Regions from separate parts of the Undibacterium sp. WLHG33 genome, predicted to be linked through region 1. Evidence: predicted binding sites of a transcription regulator. Region 1 holds the regulator's gene; each other region holds the start of a gene.

Region 1 (7,401 bases):
GGCCGGTACTTTATCCGGCGGTGAACAGCAAATGCTGGCGATGGCACGCGCCGTTATGCTGAATCCGGAAGTGATATTGCTGGATGAGCCATCGATGGGACTGGCGCCTATCCTGGTCGATGAAGTGTTCCGCATCATCCAGCGACTCAAGCAGGAAGGGCGCACCATGTTGCTGGTCGAGCAGTTTGCGGCAGCCGCACTCGCTGTTGCGGATTATGGCTACGTCCTCGAAAACGGGCGCATCTCTGTGCATGGTCCGGCCGATAAATTGCAGAACGATCCGGCAGTGAAAGCAGCGTATCTGGGTGGTGGCTCACATCATTAAATGAAGTAAGTCAGAAGTCAAAACGAAAGAGGGGGAGTGCATATACTCCCCCTCTTTTTTATAAAATAGGTCTATTGTCAGCAGAAAATAAGGGTGGTTTACATATACTGGGGGGAGTATATTTGATGCTCAGAATGGAATTTCCTGATACTTCGTTGCTTGATTTGTCGTGATCTGTTGCTGAAACACGGATGCGATAGAAATACAGCCACATTTTTTAAGCAGCGTTCCATGAAAAAGCGCCCATCACTTTATTGCGTGATGGGCGCTGCTGTGCTGATGCCAGCAAAAACGTACTGGCAAATCTGTCAGTAAACCTGTAAGTGAAATTGCTTTAAAACCTGTCCGCTATTAACCCTGCAAATGCCGCAGCGGATGTGCGTACGCCGGCCATACTTCGGTGAAGAATTGCGCGATCTGTTCATGACTCACATCGCGCAGATGCGCAGGCAACCATTGCGGCATATTGTCTTTATCAACGACCAGGGCCCGCACACCTTCCAGCACTTCGCCATGTTTGAAGCAATGGCGTACCATGGCGCGTTCCATGCGCAGACAGTCCGCCACATTCTGACGTGCGCCGCGCCGCAGTTGTTCGAGCGTGACGCACATCAGTAAAGGCGAACGTTTCTCCATCGTGACCAGTGTTTGCTGAGCAAATGCATCGCTGTTGTTGCTTAATTTTTCTGCGATGGCCAGCACATTGTTGCCGCTGAAAAACTGATCGATCAAGGCGCGCTGGCTGGCAAGTTTACTGCTGGCCGGATCGGCCTGCGCTGCAAATGGCGCAGCAAATTCACGTATCGCCAGGCGTATATCTGCCGCTTCGGTATGCTCCAGCATCGTCAGTAATGCTGGCAGTTCAGATGTTGGGATATAGACGTCAGCGAGGCCTGCATATAAGGCATCGGCAGCGGCAATGATATCGCCAGTCAGACCGAGATAAGTACCGATTTCACCCGGTGTTCGCGACAGGAAATAACTACCGCCGACATCGGGAAATAAACCGATGTTCACTTCCGGCATCGCCATTTTGGTACGTTCGGTCACGATACGCAGACGGCAATTTTCACCTGCCTGCGCAATGCCCATACCGCCACCCATCACCACACCATTCATCAACGCGATGTAGGGCTTAGGGTAAAAATGTATCAAATGATTTAACGCATATTCTTCGGTAAAAAAATCTTCGAGCAGGGCGCTGTCACCAGTTGGCGTAGCGGTGCCGACGTCATAGAAAAAGCGGATGTCGCCACCGGCACAAAATGCTTTTTCACTGCTGCTGTGTATGAATACGGCACGGATAGTTGTATCGTCGCGCCACGCCAATAATGTGGCGGTGAGTGCGCGCACCATCTCCAGTGACAGAGAGTTCAATGCTTTCGGACGGTCGAGAGTGATGTAGCCGATCTGATTTTTAACGGAAGTGATTACGTATTCGCTCATGTAGATACCATTAACATAGTCGTGACAGGGCAATCATTTTATTCCTGTTTGCACTTCGTCAGTACGACAAAAATAACAAAAAACAGATAACAAAAAAGGACGCTGTTGGCGTCCTTGTTTTCGTGTTCCGTAAATAACGGGAGGCGGGCGATTATGCCGATGCCGGATCAGGGATATGTTTGATCGCATCGCGATCGTGACCCTGAACTTTATCTTTATGCTTGATCACCTGACGATCCAGTTTATCAATCAGTGTATCAATCGCAGCGTATAAATCATGCGCCAGACTTTCAACGTGAATATTTTTACCACTGATATGCAGGTCAATGTCGGCTTTATGTCGTTTCTCTTTTTCGCTCAGCTTGTCGACGGTCAGCGTGACGGTCAGATCAATGACCTGATCAAAGTGACGCCGGATACGTTCCAGCTTGGTATGTACATATTCACGAATGGCAGGAGTGACTTCAACGTGATGTCCACTGATGGTGAGATTCATACTGTGCTCCTTTAGTGATATTGCTTGCTAATAACAATAAGCTCATTTTGATTTTACGGCGTTGAGCTAAATCATATATAGCAATTCAAACCGTGATTACAAGGACTGCTTACAAAGATTTTCGCAAACTGACTGGCGGTATTTTCAGGGCTTCACGGTATTTGGCTACGGTCCGTCGGGCAATTACCATGCCCTGTTCACCCAGCATGTCTGCGATTTTGCTATCAGAGAGTGGGCTTTTCTGGTCTTCTGCTCCTATCAACTGCTTGATGAGTGCACGTATCGCGGTGGAAGAGGCTTCACCCCCTGTTTCCGTCGCAACATGGCTGCCGAAAAAATATTTCAACTCAAACATCCCATGCGGGGTCAGCATGTATTTCTGAGTCGTCACACGAGAAATAGTGCTCTCGTGCAGACCCAGTGTATCAGCTATTTCGCGCAAAACAAGAGGGCGCATCGCAACAGCACCATGCGCAAAAAAATTACGTTGTCTTTCAACTATCGCTTGTGACACCCGTAAGATTGTTTCGAAGCGCTGACGCATATTTTTGATCAGCCAGCGTGCTTCCTGTAACTGGGTTCCAAGTCCTGTTTCGCCGCGGTTCTGCCGCATGATGTTGGCGTACATACTGCTCACGCGCAGTTTCGGCATCACATCCTGATTCAGTAACACTTGCCAGCCATTACCATTTTTTCTGACGATCACATCCGGTACTGCATAGTCTGAGCTGCTGGTGGCAAATGTGATACCTGGCCGTGGTTCGCATTGCCGTATGACTGCCTGCGCTTCGCGCAAATCTTCATCATCGCAGTCGAATATTTTTTTTAATTTTGTGAAGTCTCTTTGTGCAAACAAAGTCAGCTGTGTTTCCACCAGTGCCAGTGCAAGACGGCGGGTAACAAAAGGAATTTTCGGCATGCGCCTGATCTGTATCGCGAGACACTCTGATAAGTTTCGCGCACCGACACCCGGCGGATCAAAACTCTGCAGCATCTTCAGCGCGAACGATAATTCCTCTTCGTCTATTAATAATTCGAGTGGCAGACCAGCGTGAATTTCTTCCAGACTTTCTGTCAGGTAGCCGTTATCATCGAGTGTGTCGATGATCAGTTCCAGCAATGCGCGGTCGCGTGCTTCCCTGAGCGTGAGGCGCATTTGTTCCAGCAGATAGTCACGCAGGCTGATGTGGGCAGATTCGAGCTGAGGCCTGCCTTCATCTTCATCGGCGTTAGCTGCACCGGAAGGCGCATCGTTAAAACTCCACTCTTCTTCGTTGGCACTGATGCTGTCGTTGACCGGCACATCAGCTTCGACAGCAGCTTCTTGTGGCGCGGCGCTTTCAGAAGGAGTGATGCTTTCCATGCCTGCATCCGGCGTCGTACTTGTATTGTTGATGGCGCCATCCGCCAGCAGGCGGACCGCATTATCCATAGGATCATCGACACGCTCCAGCATAGGATTTTCTATCAGCAGCGTTTCCAGTTCCTGATGCAGTTCCAGCGTTGACAGTTGCAACAGCCGTATCGATTGCTGCAGTTGAGGCGTCAGCGCAAGATGCTGAGAAGTACGTAGTTGCAGGCTTTGTTTCATAATGCGTCCCGTTACATCCGGAAATGTTCTCCCAGATAGACGCGTCGCACAGACTCATTCTGAATGATGTCGTCGGGTTTGCCGCTGGCTAATACCGAGCCTTGATTGATGATGTAGGCATGGTCACAGATACCCAGCGTTTCGCGGACATTATGATCGGTGATCAGCACACCGATACCGCGTTCTTTCAGGAAGCGGACGATGCGTTGAATCTCAATCACTGCAATCGGATCGACTCCGGCAAAAGGTTCATCGAGCAGAACAAAACGCGGGTTCGTCGCGAGTGCACGCGCAATTTCGACGCGACGTCGTTCACCGCCCGATAAAGCCAGCGCCTGACTGTCACGGATTTTTTCTATCTGCAGATCGGTCAGCAAGCTGTCCAGACGTTGCCGGATTTTTTTCTCGGATAAAAATTTTCCGTCTTTGTCTTTTTGCAGTTCTAGTACAGCGCGGATATTTTCTTCGACCGTCAGTTTACGAAACACTGATGCTTCCTGAGGCAGATACGACAGACCGAGGACAGCACGCTGATGTATCGGTAAATCCGAAACATTCGTATCGTCGATATTGATTTCGCCGGCGTCGGAAGGTACCAGCCCGACGATCATGTAAAAAGAGGTGGTTTTACCTGCGCCGTTTGGTCCCAGCAGCCCGACGACTTCGCCGCTTTTTACCAGCAGCGATACATCGCGCACAACTTGTCGCGCACCGTAGCGTTTTTGCAGACCTTTGACGGTCAGCGTGCTGTCTTTTGATGCCATCTTAATTTGCCTGTTTCTCAGTTCTTGGTTGTATCGTGGTTTTGATGCGACCGCCTCCTGACACTGCCTGACCTGAGCTGGAATTGACGCCGACAAAGACATCATTTTTACTATCGTAGGAAAGGAATTCTCCTTCTTGTTGCTGTGTGACTTTGTTTCCGTCGAGATAGCGTATTTGTGCCCTGAACAGGAATTTTACGAATTCTGTTTTTTCATCGTATTCCGCTTTTTCGGATTCGCCTTCCACCCAAAGATCTGGCCCGCCGTCGCGCTTCTGACGAAACGTGATTTTTGCGCCAGGTTTGGCGGTCAGTACAACATGCTGGAATTCATCGGCACTTTTTGTAACAACAGCTTTTTCTGCTCTGACTTTCAGTGTGCCGCGGACGACCACGACATCACCTGAAAACGTACTGACATTGGTCTTGCCATTATTTAAAAACTGGTCTGCTTCTATCGTCATTTCTTTGAGACTGTCTGCTTTTTCAGCGTGAACGCTGGATACGGACAGTAAAGCCATCAGGGCTAACATCCATGAGCTCAACGCAAGATGCACTGTTTTTTTTTCGGGGCGCATGTTTACTCTCTGTCTTGTCTGTGTTGTTGATGAATGTTTTTTCATTTATGTTTGAACAGGCGTGCATGCACTTTACTGAGCAGACGCAATTCCTGATTCGCATTGTTCGCGATCATACCGGTCGCATCGGTTTCGCCGTTATCCGTGATCAGTCTGATGCGTTGGTCCGTCCTGACGATGTCGGAGTCCGGCAGTAACTGCAGATATTCTGTTTCTACCCGCATAAAACTGGAGTTGATTCCTTGTGGCCTCTCTACTCTTACCTGATCATAAAGATGCACCACATCTTCGGTACGTTTTGGGGACAGCACCTCAGATTTCTGTTCCACAACCGCACGCGCTGCATTAATCGTGATCGGTGTGCGCTGCGTATCGAAGCTGCTGATGCGCGGCTCTTTGATATCGTACTGATCCGTGCGCGGTAAATGCACCAGGCTTTGTCCGGTCACGTGATAATTTGCCTTGCCGTTATTCGAGAGTTTGATGAAATTAAAATTCTCGACGTAATAATCCGGTTCCTGACGCGCTGAGGTCCGGTTGTAATCATCGGCGCCCTGACGACGTACTGTGTCGTACAGCCAGAAACTGCTAAGTGCAAGGAGACCGACAGCAGCGATAGCCATCCAGGTGCGTGCGCGGTCGATAGTGATTTGTGCCTTCATGCGAGGTATTCTGCCAGAACGCTGTCGTACTTGTTTTGCGCTCGCAATATGAAATCGCAGACTTCCCTGGCTGCACCTTTGCCGCCGCTGGCCGTCGTCACGTGATGGACGCGTTGGCGCACTTCTGCATGACCGTTAGGTACGCTGGCGGCGAAGCCGACACGGGTCAGAACCGGCAGGTCGATCACATCATCGCCGATGAAGCCACATTCGTCTGCCGGTATATTCAACTCTTGCAGCAGATGCAAAAATGCCGTTTTTTTGTCATGGATGCCCTGACGCACATAGGTGATGCCCAGATCAGCGGCGCGCCGCGCGACGATCGGCGATTGCCGGGCACTGATAATGGCCGTGGCAATGCCAGCGTTTTGCAGCAACCGTATGCCCTGTCCATCCAGCACATTGAATGTTTTCAGCGTTTCGCCATCCGCACCGAAATGCAGGCTGCCATCGGTCAGAATACCGTCCACATCAAAGATCATCAGTCTGATTTTTGCTGCTCTTATGATCGCGTCAGACATTAAATCACCTTGGCTCTGGTCAGATCGTGAATATGTAATGCACCAGCCAGTTTGCCATGTTCATCTGTGACCAGCAGCTGATTAATGCGATAGGTTTCCATCACTTCGACAGCTTCGACCGCCAGTTGTTCGGCGCGTATGCTGCGTGGATTTTTGTGCATGACATCCGCGATGCGGATTTGCGTGAAATCTCTGACGTCTTCCATCAGGCGGCGCAAATCACCATCGGTGAAAACGCCGACGATATGACGCTCGGCATCAATCACTGCGGTCATCGCCATTCCTTTTTTGGTGATCTCCAGCAGTGCCGTGGTCAGTTTCGTATCGGGTGTCACGCAGGGAATCGCGTCACCGGTACGCATCACATCTTTGACATAGGTCAGCAGACGGCGACCCAGTGCGCCACCCGGGTGGGAACGGGCGAAATCCTCTTCGCGGAAGCCGCGGGCATCGAGTACGGCGACTGCCAGCGCATCGCCTAAAGCAAGGGTGACCGTGGTACTGGCTGTCGGCGCAAGATTCAGCGGGCAGGCTTCTTTATCGACGTGCAGATTCAGATGCACATCGGCTAGTTTCGCCAGACTCGATTGCGGATTGCCTGTCAGTGAAATCAGTTTGACGCCAAGGCGTTTAATGATAGGCAGGATCGCGATGAGTTCTGCGGCCTCACCGGAATAAGAGATGGCAATGAAGACATCATGCTTGGTTACCATACCCAGATCACCATGCGCCGCTTCTGCAGGATGGATAAAAAACGATGGTGTGCCGGTGGAGGCGAAGGTGGCGGAAATCTTGCGGGCGATATGACCGGATTTGCCTATACCCGAAACGACAACACGCCCATTGCATGAAAGTAACATTCTGACTGCAACAGAGAAATTTGTGGCATCGTCGCTGTTGAGCCTGTTTTGTAAGGCAATCAGTGCGTCTGCTTCAATTTGCAGAGTTGCTGATGCCAGTTGCACCGCACGTTGCGCGGCGGTCGAGGACGCATCATTTGCTGTCGTCTCGTTAAATGG
Region 2 (7,401 bases), 290 kb from region 1:
GTGATCTATGTTCCTCCAGCTGGTGCAGCGGCTGCGATCTGGGAAGCGGTTGAAGCGGATCTCGATCTGGCGATCTGTATCACAGAAGGTATTCCTGTTCGCGACATGATGATGTTGAAAGACCGCATGGCAAAAGCCGGCAGCAAAACAAAATTGCTTGGCCCTAACTGCCCAGGCTTGATCACACCTGACGAAATCAAAATCGGTATTATGCCAGGCCACATTCACCGTAAAGGTCGTATTGGCGTGGTTTCCCGCTCTGGTACACTGACTTATGAAGCGGTCGGTCAGTTGACAGCGCTGGGCTTGGGGCAGTCTTCCGCCGTTGGTATCGGTGGTGATCCTATCAATGGTCTGAAACATATCGATATCATGAAGATGTTCAATGATGATCCTGATACAGATGCAGTGATCATGATTGGTGAAATCGGTGGTCCGGACGAAGCGAATGCCGCATATTGGATTAAAGACAATATGAAGAAGCCGGTAGTTGGCTTTATCGCGGGTGTAACCGCGCCTCCGGGTAAGCGTATGGGTCACGCTGGTGCCTTGATTTCCGGCGGTGCTGATACAGCACAAGCAAAATTGGATATCATGGAATCTTGCGGTATCAAGACAACGAAGAATCCATCTGAGATGGCGCGCTTGTTGAAAGCGATGCTGTAAAAAGGATTTTATTCATCCCCAAAAAAACCGCGATTTTCGCGGTTTTTTTTCGTGCGTATACTTTGCTTTTGAGTACAGACAGTGCAAACTCAATACCTTAATGTTAAGCTTCGCGGTGATAGGTAATATTAAATAAACTAATCGTTCTGGTTTCCAGCCAGAGTCAGCAATCAATGAGTGCTATTTGTCGATGCCACATCAGTATGTACTAGAATTTGCTGCCCTGTCAGATGTCGGACGGGTACGGAAGCATAACGAAGACGCCATCGTTGTCTGTGCGGATTACGGTTGCGCGGTGCTTGCTGACGGTATGGGAGGGTATCAGGCGGGAGAAGTCGCCAGCGCTATGACAACGCAAGTCGTTGCTGACTATCTCTGCGAAAAACTGGATTCTGCCTGGTATTCAAAGTTGGGTTTTCAGTCAATTCATGTATCGCGCTGGATGTCAGACGCTATTGTTCTGGCAAACCGCCAGGTCGTGCAGACTTCACGGGAAAATCCAGAATGTTTTGGTATGGGGACAACAGTCGTTGCAGCGTGCTGCATTCAGGATAAGATTTTGTTCGCACACGTCGGCGATTCCAGGGCATATCGTTATCGTCACCATGTGTTGACAAGAATGACGGAGGATCACTCCGTTCTTCAGGATCAGATCAATGCTGGCTTAATTACAGAAGCCCAGGCACGTTTTTCATCAATCAAAAATTTGATTACGCGAGCCGTAGGTATTCAGGACAACATCGAAATTGACCTGAGTGTTCATCAGTCAGAAGATTCTGATATTTATATGCTTTGCTCTGACGGATTGACAGACTTGCTTGATGATCACCAGATTCACGCAATGTTACAGCGATATGCAGATGATTTATCTGTCTGCTGCAGAGCATTGGTTGATTCTGCAAACATCGAGGGTGGTTTCGATAACATATCGGTTGTTTTGTTCAGGTTAAAGGCGGTACATAGTCCGTCCTGGATTCAAAAGCTGTTATTCCGGCAATCTTTGGAAAATTGAATAAGTGAGAGGATGTATGGCGAAGATCATCGTCACCTTTAATGGGTTGGTGCAGCAAGAAGTCAGTATAAACAAATCCCGTATTACGATAGGTCGACGCGTCGGGAACGATATAGTTATCGATCACCTGACAGTCAGTGGTCAACATGCAGCGATTGATACTACACCGAATGGTTCTTTTGTTCTTGACCTGGGTAGTACCAATGGCACTCTGGTTAATAATCAGCCAGTCAAGAAGCATCTACTTCAGCACGATGATGTTATCGATATTGGCAAGTACAAACTGCGCTTTCAGGTAGAAAAGAGCGCTCAGGTCACGCCAGTCTCTTCCGCGGTTTCAGGGCAGCAGGCTCCGGCTAAGATAAAAGTGCTCAACGGCGCCAATGCTGGTAAAGAGCTGTTGCTGACAAAAGCCGTGACGACGGTTGGTAGTCCGGGGGCGCAAGTCATCGCCATCGCAAGACAAGCTGACCGGTATATTGTCCGGCATGTAGAAGGAAAAGAATTTCCAAAGGTGAATGGGCTATTACTGTCAGACCAGCCTCATGTGCTGCAGCAGGGGGACGTGATTGATATCAGTGGCACACATATGCAATTTGATATTTAGTTGTCATAAAAATAAATTGCTCGTGTTTTTAGTTTAATTAATTGACAAAAAATGTCATGCATTGACATTTGGCGTCACTTTTTTAGATGTATTTGACTCATATCAACAGGAATTGCCTTGTGTGACTTAATGTTAAATAGCTGGCACACAGTTTGCTGTGAGAAATCGCAGGGTCTTTTTTTTAATTGTTATCCGGAGAACTAATATGAAATCTATGAAATTGGTTAAAAAAGTACAACAAGGTTTTACTTTGATCGAATTGATGATCGTTGTCGCGATTATCGGTATTCTGGCTGCAGTGGCGTTGCCTGCATACAATGATTACACAACACGCGCTCAGGTTTCTGAGGCAGTTGAGTTGCTTGGCGGTTTGAAGTCACCGTTGTCCGCTTATGGTTACGAAAATAATGCTTGGCCTACTTCGTTGGTTGCTGCTAATCCAACTGCAACACAAATCGTTGCAACATTGACAGGTAAGTATTCTGCTGTGACAGCAACAGTTGACGGTACATTCCCAACAGGTACTACTGTTGCGACAATGTCAGCTGGTCAGGCTAAAGACAAGCTGGTTAAATTCAAAACTACGGATGGTGGTCAGACTTGGAGTTGTACAAGTGCCGGTGCTGGTACTACTGTTGACATCAAGTGGTTGCCACAAGCATGTAAGTAATTTGTGTTTTGCTGTCTGATGAAAGGTGCTGTTTTCGGCACCTTTTTTTTCGAGTTGTTTCTTGCCGAGAGATTGCCATGTATAAACAGCGGTTTCAAAGAGGTTTTACCCTGATCGAACTGATGATTGTGGTTGCAATTATCGGTATTTTGGCCGCAATAGCATTACCTTCATACCTGGATTACACGACGAGGGCTCAGGTCGCGGAAGCTGTCGAGTTGATCGGGGGAGTGAAGGGGCCGATCGCCGTTTATGGGTATGAAAATAAAGAATGGCCGGGTTTAGTGGAAAAAGATCCAGATGCAAAACAGATTAATGTTGCTCTGGTTGGTAAGTACTCAAAAATTAATAGCTCAGTACAGGGTACTTATCCAGAAGGAAGTATCACCTCTGTAATGACCTATGGTCAGGCAGAAACTAAGAAATTGGTATTTAAAACCCCGGATGGTGGAAAAATCTGGGATTGCAGCGCCAGCGCTGGTACTGATATCGAATTGAAGTGGCTGCCTCAGGCATGTAAATAAGCTACTGTTGATGAAGCCTGATTTTTGTTGTGTCTGAACTCAATTTTTGTCTGTCTGAGATACTCAGCATTGAGGTGGATTAGTTTACAATCCATATCAGAGAAAGACCATTGCTGCGCAATGATCGTCATCGTTGTATTTTCTTAATCTTGTAACCAAAGGCATTCACACTGAGTGCTTTTTTTTTGTTTATTGGCAGCTTGATTATGTCTGGATTAGTTTTCCGCTTACGTGCATCAGGGTTGCATTTACTGGTATCCGCCATCATTGCCACTATGGTCGCTGGAACTATTTTATTTTTGTGGTATCCCGGTCAATACGCAGATATCTGTGGAGGGATGCAGCTGATATGGATAGTGATTTCTGTCGATATTGTTTTGGGGCCATTACTGACATTCGTGGCGTTTGATCAAAAGAAGAAAAAAGCAGAGTTGTTACGTGATATTCTTGTGATCAGTATTTTGCAGGTGTCAGGCCTGACCTACGGCGCTCACGTGGTCTATATCGCACGCCCGGTTGCGATGGTCTTTGAAGGTTCGCAGTTTCGTGTCGTGACGGCGAATGATGTTGATATCAATGAGTTGCCTCAGGCACGTGCGGATATGCGCAGTCTGTCTCTGACAGGGCCTGTATTATTGGGTGTCCGCGATTATAAAGATGCAGTCGAAAAATCTGATGCTGCTTTCCGCGCTTTTTCGGGCTATGACATTGGTACCAGACCTTCTTTTTGGCAACCTTATGCTGACTCTCAGACCAAGGTTTTGAGCGTTGCCAGAACCCTTGATACCTTAATTAAAAAATATCCGGAAAGTAAGCTCGAAATAGAGCGTCAACTGAACAAGACTGGTCATACAATTGCTAATGCAAAATTTTTACCAGTATTAAGCCGTGGTACCGATTGGTTGGTCGTCATTGATAGCAGCACAGCGAAGCCTTTGTTTTTCTTGAAGAAAGACGGCTTTTTCTGATTCTCACATTTGTGAAGTAGTTAATTTTTCTTTCAAAGGCCGGGGCTCGTTAGGTCGCATCGCATTTATAGATGCGGCAGACTTCATGTCTGGCTGAAACTGAAGCCTGGTTCCAGGGACGCTAATGTCAAATAAAAATAATATTAATTATGCGATTCTCGGGATGAGTATCGCTTTTTCTTACCTGTTGCCAATTCATATACATCCTTTACGCACGTTTTATCAGGATGCCATTGTCATTCTTGGCCTGTTGTTGACCATATTCAGTTTATCTTTGAATGAGCAACTGAAGCTGCGTTTCAGTGGACTATGCCTGATCAGCACGGGCATTGTAGTCGCTATTTTTTGCCAGTTTTTTTTCGGGAATTCGCAGGATATTGAAGACTTGTTGATTCCTTCTTTGTATTTGCTTTTACTTCCTTTTGCTTATTCTGTCGGAGCTTCTTTATCTGCAGAAAGAGAACTGGCGGAAAAATTATGCTTCGCGTTTGCTTATGCTTACCTTATCGCAGGATTGCTCTCCGTTGCGATGCAGATTGTACAAGTGACTGGTTTGCATATCGACACGCTGGTGATGTTCATCCCTAAAGCGGTCTTTTTCCCCCGTCCGTACGCGAATGTCGCGCAGCCTAATCAGTTGGCGCTCATGCTCTGTTTTGCGCTTGCATCGACATGGTTCTTGTATAGCAGAATGAAAATAAGCAAGGGATTGGCTGTCGCAGGCACTGGCGTACTGATCATTGGCTTAGTGTTGACGCAATCGAGAATTGGCTGGATCATTCTGCCGCTGTTTTGTTTCTATATCTGGAAGACGCAGATTGCAGAAAACGGTCAACAGATACCTAAGGTGATTTTAATATTATTGCCAGTGGTCTATTTTCTGATGGTGTTTAGCTTGTCTTTCATCATCAGTCATTTCGGTTTCTCAGGTGGCTCAGTAGCGGAGCATGTCGGCGGCAGATCCGAGCGCATGGGTTTATGGAGGCAAGCCTGGTCAATGGCGGCTCATCATCCTTGGTCTGGTGTTGGCTGGAGTGGCTTTGGTCCGGCACAGGTGAGTATTGCGGCAGATTTTCCGTCGTCCACTTATGCTGAGCATGCGCATAACATTGTGCTGAATTTTGCTGCGGAATTAGGCTGGCCTTTGACGGTGTTGGTTTTTGTCGGTCTGGCCTGGTGGTTTTATCGCGCTGGTCTGCAACCGGTAAAGACGTCAGCGAGACAGTTTGCTGTTCTGTGTCTGATTGGGGTGTTTGTTCACAGTCTGGTTGAGTTTCCTCTATGGTATGGATACGTGTTGTTCCCGACGGCGATATTGATGGGCATGTTACATCAGATGCGCTGGCCGGAAGGGGGCGTTATGCTTCCGAAAGCACTGATTACTCCGGTTGTGGCGTTGGCAGTCTTTTTCATGGGAGCCGTCACCTGGGATTATCAGCGCGTGGTGAAAGGATTTAACGTTCTGCGATGGGAACAGTCAGGTACCAAGGTCGATTTGCATGCGTTGGAACAGCCTGAGTTCACTCTCTTTCCACAGTTTTTCGCTTATTTTAAGTTAATGAAGACAGAGCCAGCAGAAGGTATGTCCGCAGAGACAATCGCCTATGCAGAGCATTGGACTCCTCGTTTCGGCTTTGTGCATATCTTAAATAAAATGGCTGAGATTTATGTCCTGAATGGTTCTCCCAAAAAAGCAGAACGGATGATGCAAACCTTGCAGCGCTTACATCCAGATCTTTATCCCGAATATTTTGATTATTGGAAAGCAAAAGGCAATATTGATGTGCGATATCGCGATGTTTTTGTGAATATGCCAAGGCGCGATGCGCCGTGAGCATCGCGACTCTTATACCGGTTGGTCTGCCAGACTCACCCAATCGCCTGACTTTCCACCGTGTTTTTCAAGTACACGGACGTCGCTGATCACCATGCCACGATCCACTGCCTTGCACATATCATAAATCGTCAGTAAGCCGATTTGCGTGGCGGTGAGCGCTTCCATTTCAACGCCGGTTTTTCCTAAGGTTTCGACCTGAACAATACATTCAACCGAAGATGTTTTTTCTGCAATGTTAAAATCGACGTTGACACGGGTCAGCGCCAGTGGATGGCATAGTGGGATCAGGTCGCTGGTTCGTTTTGCTGCCATAATTGCCGCAATACGTGCGATCCCGAGTACATCGCCTTTTTTGGCAGACCCTTGCTGAATAATGGCGAGCGTCTCTGGTTTCATTCGTATATTCCCTGCCGCGATGGCAATACGATGCGTGTCTTTTTTTTCTGCGACGTCGACCATATGTGCCTGACCTGTTTGGTTAAAATGTGTCAGACCGGAATTCGGGGCTTCAGTAGTCATATTTAGGGTGAAAAGTTGAAGATATTCGGAGTGTTTCCATCAGCGGGTCATGATAGCACCGCAGAATCAAAAAAGAACCTCATGAAGAAAAAGCTGTTCTCTTACGGCTTGCTGGCTTTCGTTGCATTATCGCCGGTTCCGTTCGCATCACCAGCAGCAGAGGCGCAAAATTTACCTACTTTGGGTGACACTTCCCGTGAGGAATTATCGCCACTCATGGAGCGCAAATTAGGTGAACAAATCATGAACAGTGTCCGGCGTGATCCGGATTTCATGGAAGATGGGCCTGTTTCTGATTATCTGAACCGGTTAGGCAATAAGATGCTGGAAGCGCGTCCTGATGCGAGGGGGGAGACGACCTATGATTTTGAGTTTTTCGCGGTACGTGATCCGGTGTTAAATGCATTTGCATTTCCGGGTGGTTTTATCGGCTTTCACTCCGGCTTGATTTTGGCCGCGCAATCGGAGTCCGAACTGGCATCAGTTATGGGGCATGAAATCGGACATGTCGCACAACGCCACATCGCCCGCATGCTCACGAGTCAGAAATTTGACTCTTTTATTCCGCTGGCCGCTCTGGCGCTGGCCGTGCTTGCTG
Region 3 (7,401 bases), 150 kb from region 1:
GACGATCGCTATTTCAGTAATGCGGTCGCGGGTTGCGATGGTGCCTGTGGTTTCCAGGTCGACGAAGGCAAGAGGGCTTGCAAGTAGGCTCAAAATCTGACTCAGTTGATGCTTGTGTAGCCCGTCATTGTATAGGGGATCGCCACTTTATGAATCGTCTTCAACTATGCCTAGTGCGTCTTTCGCGTCGTTTGTACGTCTGGTACCGGCATGCGTTTGCTGAACTTGAATCTGAAGCAACAGATCAACTGATTTTGATGTCTCGCAGTACGGTATTGTTAGACAATGCATGGAATTTATTTTCATAAAGACATTATGGCAAATACTACTGAGGCAGCTTACTTGCCAGCCGCACCCGATGAGCTGGTCGATGCGTGTGGCCAGATTCGTGCCGGAAAATATGCTGGTAGCGTACCTGTTATCGACTGGTCTGCGCTTGCCGCACCTGTCCGGCGCAGCGCCATTTGGCGCCGCTTTCATCATAAACACTGGCAGTACGCTGCACTGGTGACGGAGCAGATATTCTGTGGCATCGCGATTGTGGATCTGGGGTGGACAAATACCGCGTTTGCTTATGTGTTTGATCGCCAGCAAAAAAAAATACTGACAGAATTTTCTCAGAATGGCATACCGGGTCTGACTGCGCATCTGAACGCATGCCCTGCTACCGGTGCTGAAAGCTGGTTCCGGTTTCGTGACCGGCGACTGCATTTTTCGCATCAGCCTGCCAACAATACTTACCGTATCGAGGTAGCGTTTCGTGATTGTCAGATCAGTGCCGAATTACATATAGCCGATGCAGCACCGGAATTGCTGGCAGTTGGTAGCATCGTCGGTGGCGGTGCGCATGCGACGATGAAATCTGGCGGGATGCGCCTGAGCGGGGAAGTGAAAGTTGGGCAACAGTGTTTCAGCCTGACCGATGGTTGCGGTAGTGTCGATCACAGTAATGGTTTTCCGGCGCGGGAAACACGCTGGCTGTGGGCGTCGGCACATAATCTGGATATGGGCTTTAATCTGCAATCCGGCTATTTCGGCGATCAGGAAAATGCCTTGTGGCTGGATGGACGCCTGATTTCTCTGAGCAGTGCTCAGTTTGACTATGACTCTGCGAATGTGCTGGCACCGTGGCATATCCACACCAGCGATGGCTTACTGGATCTGCATTTCCAGCCGGAAGGTGTGCGCAGTGAAAACCAGAATCTGCTGATTGCCGCGAGTCGTTATCAACAACCTCTGGGCAGTTTCAGCGGCTGGGTCAGGGCGCATACAGATGAGCTGCCACGCCCCGTCAGCTATTTGGCTGGCGTGACTGAAGACCATTTTGCACGCTGGTAATTTTTCTTGATTGCGATCAAGCAAGATCAACGTCATGCGCCTGATTCTGCCGGATTGATGTGCGGGCCGGCGGTTTTCTGCTGAAAGTTTGATCTGCCCGGTATGAGGTTTGATTTCTTCATGCTACAAGACAGCTTTACTTTCTTATTTTCATTTTGCCATGTTGACCCTCACGCTCAATGAATTTTCGCTTGATAAATTTTTAGCTGATTACTGGCAGCAAAAGCCGGTCCTGATACGTCAGGGCTTTCCTGGATTCAGCGATCTGATTTCACCGGATGAACTGGCTGGGCTGGCATGTGAATCGCAGATCGATTCTCGTCTGATTTATAGACAATCCGGAAAATGGCAGGCTGAAAATGGTCCGTTTGAAAGCTATGAGCATCTTGGCGAACGCGATTGGACGCTGGTGGTGCAGGCGGTTGATCACTGGTCGCCGGAAGTCGCCAGTCTGGTGCGGGCATTTTCCTTCATCCCGAAATGGCGACTGGATGACGTGATGATCAGCTTTGCCGTACCGGGCGGCGGTGTCGGGCCGCACATCGATTTGTACGATGTGTTTATCTGTCAGGGCTCAGGCAGCCGTCGCTGGCGCGTCGGTGACAGAGGTAACCATCGTCAATTCGCTGCTCACGCTGCTTTATTACATACCGATCCTTTCGAGCCCATTATCGATGCGGTACTGACGGCGGGTGACATTCTTTATATCCCACCCGGCTTTCCGCATGACGGTGTGGCACTCGAGAGTTCCATGAGTTTTTCCGTGGGTTTTCGCAGCAAATCAGCCAGCGACATGCTGAGCGATCTGGCGGACTACCTGATAGATAATGAACTCGGCAGCAATCTGATCAGTGATCCGCAACGCCGTATGCATCAGCATCAGGGGCATATCAACGCCGGTGATTTTGCGCTGATCAAACAGCAAATGCAGACGATACTGAACGATGATGAAATCATGATGAATTTTGTCGGCTGCCATTTATCGAAAACCAAATGCGAACTCGATTTACAGGCGCTGGATTTTCCTATCAATGAAACCGAATTACGCAAGAATTTGCAGCAGACGGATCTGATCCGCACCGGTGGCTTGCGTTGTTTTTACCTTGACGACAGCATCAGTCAGGGAGTTTGTTATGTTAATGGCGAACGTTATGAATTTGGCGCGGCTTCCCGCGCCACGGTGCTGGCACTCTGCAACAACGATAGTCTCAGCCTCGCTGCGTTGGAACCAGGATTGCAGCACGCCGTTTTCGTTAAAGCGCTGCTGCAATGGGTGAACGACGGCTATTGGTATTTCTGAGCTGTGCATGCAGAGCAACACAGGAAATGAGTGTTGTTTCTAAAAAAGAATCTCAGTATTGATGCGGATAACAGCCGTATTCTGGTCTGTAAGCCACATCAATACTGAGACTGATGAATGAGCAATCAGCGCAACCGGCCGATGTAGGTCTGATCGACGACGGAGTTCTGATCAAGTGGCGGCAACTCTGTCGCACCCACGGATGGTGCTGCAGCGACCAGATTAACCGGGACGCCGGGTGTTGTTATCGCTGGCGTTTTGGGACGTATTTTTAAGCCTTCAAGTTTCCCTATCAGTGGCACCGGTTCGGTCACGACAAACAGACCCTGTTCGCCAAAATAGATGTCGTTCAGTTTGACGGCGATGTCGTGCAGATCAGTATTGGGCGATTGCAAAGCCAGATCGAGAATATAACGGCAATAAACCGGATCAATACGCATGTATTCAATGTCGATCACCCGTTCATTCTGACGCCGCAAAATAACGTGCATCCGCGCCATCAGAGAAAATGCCAGATTGTCGGAAAGGGCCGCAGTCATAATACATGCTCCCCATGCAGTTCCAGATCCAGCCCCTCTCTTTCCTGTTCCGGTTTCACACGCAAACCCGTGAGCAGACGCACGATAAAGAGAATGACTGCCGTCATGACACCAGAATAGACGACCGTCACCGCGACCCCGAATGCCTGATTGCTGAGGCTGCTTTCAACACCGCCTATACTTTTGAGGGCAAATACACCTGTGAGTAAGGCGCCAACGATACCGCCTATCGCGTGTACACCGAACACATCCAGAGAGTCATCGTACCCCCCCATTGCTTTGAGAGAGGTTGCTCCCCAATAGCAGGCAACACCAGCCACCGCACCGATCACGAATGCTCCGGTCACATCGACAAAACCCGAGGCAGGGGTGATTGCAACCAGACCAGCAACAGCGCCGGAAACAATACCGAGCACAGATGGCTTACCACGGCGCAGCCACTCAACGCACATCCAGGCCAAAGCAGATACGGCGGCAGCGAGTTGTGTCACCAGCATCGCATAGCCCGCACGACCATCTGCTGCGCCGGCAGATCCGGCATTAAAGCCAAACCAGCCTACCCATAATAGTGCTGCGCCGATGACGGTCAGAATCAGATTATGTGGTGGCATCGGCTCCTTGCCGAAACCGCTGCGTCTGCCGATGATCATGGCAGCAACCAGACCTGACACTCCCGCATTGATGTGGACCACCGTACCGCCCGCAAAATCGAGGACGCCGCGCGCAGCCAGCCAGCCGGTCGGCTCCCATACCCAGTGCGCAACAGGAACATAGACGATCAGTGACCAGAGCGTGATGAAGAGCAGAAATGCGGAGAACTTCATCCTTTCTGCAAATGCACCGGTAATCAGGGCGGGCGTGATGATTGCAAATGTCATCTGAAACATCATGAACACACTTTCCGGTATTGTCGGTGCAACATGATGCACTGTCAGCTGGCCTGCATCTTTCAGAAATACCATACCGTGCAACAGTAGCCGGTCAAGGCTACCCAGATACGGTGTGGCTGGCGTGAATACCAGGCTGTAACCCAGAACGACCCAGATAATCGTGACGATACAGGTGGTGGCGACACTATGCGCGACGGTTGCCAGCGCATTTTTTTTGCGGACCATGCCGGCATAAAACAAAGCCAGACCTGGAATGGTCATCAGCAGCACCAGCGCTGTTGATGTCAGCATCCACGCGGTATCACCTGCACTGATGGTGGCTGCATTGACGAGCGTCGGCGTTGTCATCGGTGCCGGTGGCAAGGAGGTTGTTACTGCTGGCTCCGCTTGTGCCAGCGGTACTGCCGGGGTGCTGATATCGGCAGTACCGGATACCGGAGCCGGATTGCTGTTTTGTCCGAAAGCTGGCGCTGAGCCCAGACAAAACAGTAAGCTGAACAGGATGAAAGGTGTTGACAGAGAATGTATTTTCATCAGAGATCCTTAGTCTAAACGCATCATGAATTGCCACTACCCTGTGTGCAGCGCAGCATAATTCATGCCACATCTTTAACGTTAAGACGGAGACTGAGGGCGGGAGCGCTCTGGAGAAGAGATTGACTGCGCCGGCTTGCTGAGCCTGGCAGCGCTGTTTTTGCACCAAATCAAGACCCGTCTGTAAGAAAACGGAGCATTGAGCGCCAGCGAGGCAAACTCGATAAAAAACGCCAGTGTCTTCTGACTGTGGTGTCAGGAGAGCACTGGCGTCTGGTGTTATGTCCGGCGTTATACCGGGGATATTTATTCAGTCACTGGGTCAGGCAAGGCGATCTGATTATCGGTACTGAACTGGTAATCCCGGAATACATGTTCCGCGCTCAGGATCTGATAAGTACCATCCGGCAGTTTGCGAGTGGTATCTTTCAGGCGGTATGTGGTCTGACCGCAAGTCCAGCAATTGAAGTTACGCATATGGGTGCACAGACAGGTCTTGTCCATGACCGAGATTTTTTTTGCATCCGGGTGCAGGGCAACTTCGCGGTTGTACGAAGTGATGTACGCACAATTTCCATTCGCATCCAGCAGATAACCATACGATTCGCAGCCCGGGCGGATACCATCACCGATGGCTGGCGTATTTTTCAGCATACGCATGGGGTAGCCGGTCGGAGAAATATGATTGACTTCGATATCGTCTTCGTCGGCTTTGAAGTATTCCTGCTTCACATTATCCGGCAGACCACATTCTTTGGTTACCGTGAAACGGGTTGCAACCTGTACTGCGGAGGCGCCGTTTTCGAGAAAAGATACTGCATCGCTGCCTGTGAAAATACCACCTGCCGCAATGATAGGAATATCCAGTTGTTCTGCTTTCAGATATTCAGAAACCTCGGTCACAATCGTCTGTAAATCGAATGTGGCCCAGTCATCGCCGAAACCGAGATGACCACCAGCCAGCGGACCTTCAACGATCACATAATCCGGCAGACGGTCCAATTTTGCATTTTTACGCAGGAATAACTGTAAGGCGCGTACCGATGACACAATGATGCCCAGCTTGGCATCGCGGAAACGCGGGTGATCTGCTATCAGACCAAAGGAACTCAGATGCAGACCAGCGCTCAGCGTAATACCGTCAATACCCGCATCCAGAGCGGCTTCCAGACGCACTTTCAGGGTTTCGCGCGGACCGTTCATGGTCAGTTTTTCCATGCAGTTCACAAAGATCATACCCGGGCCTTGTTTGGCCTCCATGGTACGGCCAATGTGCAGACGTGTCGCCGCTGCCAGATCCTCAAGATTGAATTTGATGTTTGTCTTATCGGAATTGTTGATGTTGTATTTGTAGAATTTGGTTTTTTCCTTGATGTAGCTGGTTCCGAAGCGGCGATCCGACACATCATGCACCAAGGCGTCAGAAATATGTCCGATACCACCGAGGCGTGCCGCGACCAATGCCAGTTCAGCAGTGGAAATATCGACACCCATCCCACCTATCACGATAGGAACCAGTTCATCTTTGCCTAACTTCAGGCGGAAATCATCTACTCGTTTCATTGCAATCCTTGACACATTGAGCTGTAAGTCGCACCCGATGGCGAAATCTCGTTACTGAGTGAGGCCGTTATTCAACATAAGTTTGTCAAATATGTTCACAAAGCTATTTTAAAAATAACAGCGCCCCAGATTGTAAGCTAGGCTAGCTATGCGCTGTGAATAATTTCGCCTTGTCATTATCCGAATTTTTGCCTAAAAAAGCGGCAATTTTCAATCGGAAAAAATTGCTATTCGCATCATTTTTATAATTTTGCATACAGCTAGACGACAAAGGGAGGGAAATAATCCTAGTTAAGCAATTTTCTCTGATGCGGACTTTGGTCAAAATGTTATTTTTCCTGTTTTATGCTCCCGGAAAATAACTACAGTGAGCAATATTTTTTTGCTGCCAGTTGATATCCCTCAAATTTGTTTTTGCGTGACGTGGCGTTATTGACGTCTCAATGTGCCTGATGACTGTGTCAGGCACATGACAATCACTGCTTACTCCCGTTATTGTCGCATTAGCTGACACTTCTTGCAGGCGGCGGCTAATGCGGCACGATAGTATCAGCGCAGATGCGCGGTGGCGTTACCTGATACTGACCCTGAGCAGTACCACCCATCCTGCTGTTCGGTATACGTGAGGCATTTCCGGTAAAAAACAATATCGGCCTGAGCTTTATTTCAGATGCGATTGACATCGTGATACACGACACGGAAATTTGCCAGTTCATTACCAGCGCATTTTTTTCCAGGCGGCTTGTTGTGATGGTGTCAGAAAAGTCCAGGCCAGAAAGCGGCTTCGTTTATTGCCTTGCCTCATGGCCACTTCCCTGACTTCCAATGCGTTGACGCGTCTGAGTGCAGCTTTCAGCACAGGTAAGTTTTCTGCTTTTGCTACCAGTGTCGTGAACCAGAAACATTGTCCCGGTATTTTTGCACTTTCGCTGATCATGCGCTCGATAAAAGCAGCTTCTCCGCCCGGACACCAAAGTTCCGCGTCGCGGCCCCCAAAATTCAGTATCGTTGCAGTTGCATCCGCAAGTTTTTCTTTTCCCAGATTATTCCATTTGCGCTGCGAGCCTGCCCGCGCTTCCGCCATGGATGTGTGAAAAGGTGGATTACACATACTGAGATCAAACCAGTCATCTTCACCGATGATGTTGTCAAAAATAGCGTCAGCTGATGGCTGCAATCGCAAATGGATCTTGCCTGCGATTGCTGGGTTCGCATCGAGTATACGTTGGACATTCGC

What was found. Region 1 encodes sigma-54, which starts transcription at its own class of promoters, with help from an activator protein. Its sites were predicted from a motif close to TGGCANGNAANCTGCTTT; they were not measured.
Region 2: a site for sigma-54 is predicted at 2,427-2,444, ahead of ACOTSW_RS03135 (pilin). Genes of this name have one in related genera too.
Region 3: a site for sigma-54 is predicted at 4,654-4,671, ahead of ACOTSW_RS01060 (ammonium transporter). Genes of this name have one in related genera too.

What each region holds. Positions count from the first base shown of each region.
Region 1 is NZ_CP186697.1:390,303-397,703, forward strand. Features, by position in the region: gene ACOTSW_RS01830 (ABC transporter ATP-binding protein) at 1-325, shown strand, start outside; gene ACOTSW_RS01835 (enoyl-CoA hydratase/isomerase family protein) at 677-1,771, opposite strand; gene hpf (ribosome hibernation-promoting factor, HPF/YfiA family) at 1,923-2,267, opposite strand; gene ACOTSW_RS01845 (RNA polymerase factor sigma-54) at 2,377-3,858, opposite strand; gene lptB (LPS export ABC transporter ATP-binding protein) at 3,870-4,622, opposite strand; gene lptA (lipopolysaccharide transport periplasmic protein LptA) at 4,624-5,199, opposite strand; gene lptC (LPS export ABC transporter periplasmic protein LptC) at 5,241-5,861, opposite strand; gene ACOTSW_RS01865 (KdsC family phosphatase) at 5,858-6,382, opposite strand; gene ACOTSW_RS01870 (KpsF/GutQ family sugar-phosphate isomerase) at 6,382-7,401, opposite strand, start outside.
Region 2 is NZ_CP186697.1:679,068-686,468, forward strand. Features, by position in the region: gene sucD (succinate--CoA ligase subunit alpha) at 1-666, shown strand, start outside; gene ACOTSW_RS03125 (Stp1/IreP family PP2C-type Ser/Thr phosphatase) at 857-1,678, shown strand; gene ACOTSW_RS03130 (FHA domain-containing protein) at 1,695-2,285, shown strand; gene ACOTSW_RS03135 (pilin) at 2,491-2,955, shown strand; gene ACOTSW_RS03140 (pilin) at 3,033-3,479, shown strand; gene tfpZ (TfpX/TfpZ family type IV pilin accessory protein) at 3,686-4,447, shown strand; gene ACOTSW_RS03150 (Wzy polymerase domain-containing protein) at 4,572-6,281, shown strand; gene moaC (cyclic pyranopterin monophosphate synthase MoaC) at 6,294-6,803, opposite strand; gene ACOTSW_RS03160 (M48 family metalloprotease) at 6,885-7,401, shown strand, end outside.
Region 3 is NZ_CP186697.1:238,704-246,104, forward strand. Features, by position in the region: gene ACOTSW_RS01040 (exonuclease domain-containing protein) at 1-93, opposite strand, end outside; gene ACOTSW_RS01045 (DUF2804 domain-containing protein) at 316-1,338, shown strand; gene ACOTSW_RS01050 (JmjC domain-containing protein) at 1,499-2,638, shown strand; gene ACOTSW_RS01055 (hypothetical protein) at 2,764-3,177, opposite strand; gene ACOTSW_RS01060 (ammonium transporter) at 3,174-4,601, opposite strand; gene ACOTSW_RS01065 (nitronate monooxygenase) at 4,908-6,164, opposite strand; gene rlmF (23S rRNA (adenine(1618)-N(6))-methyltransferase RlmF) at 6,880-7,401, opposite strand, start outside.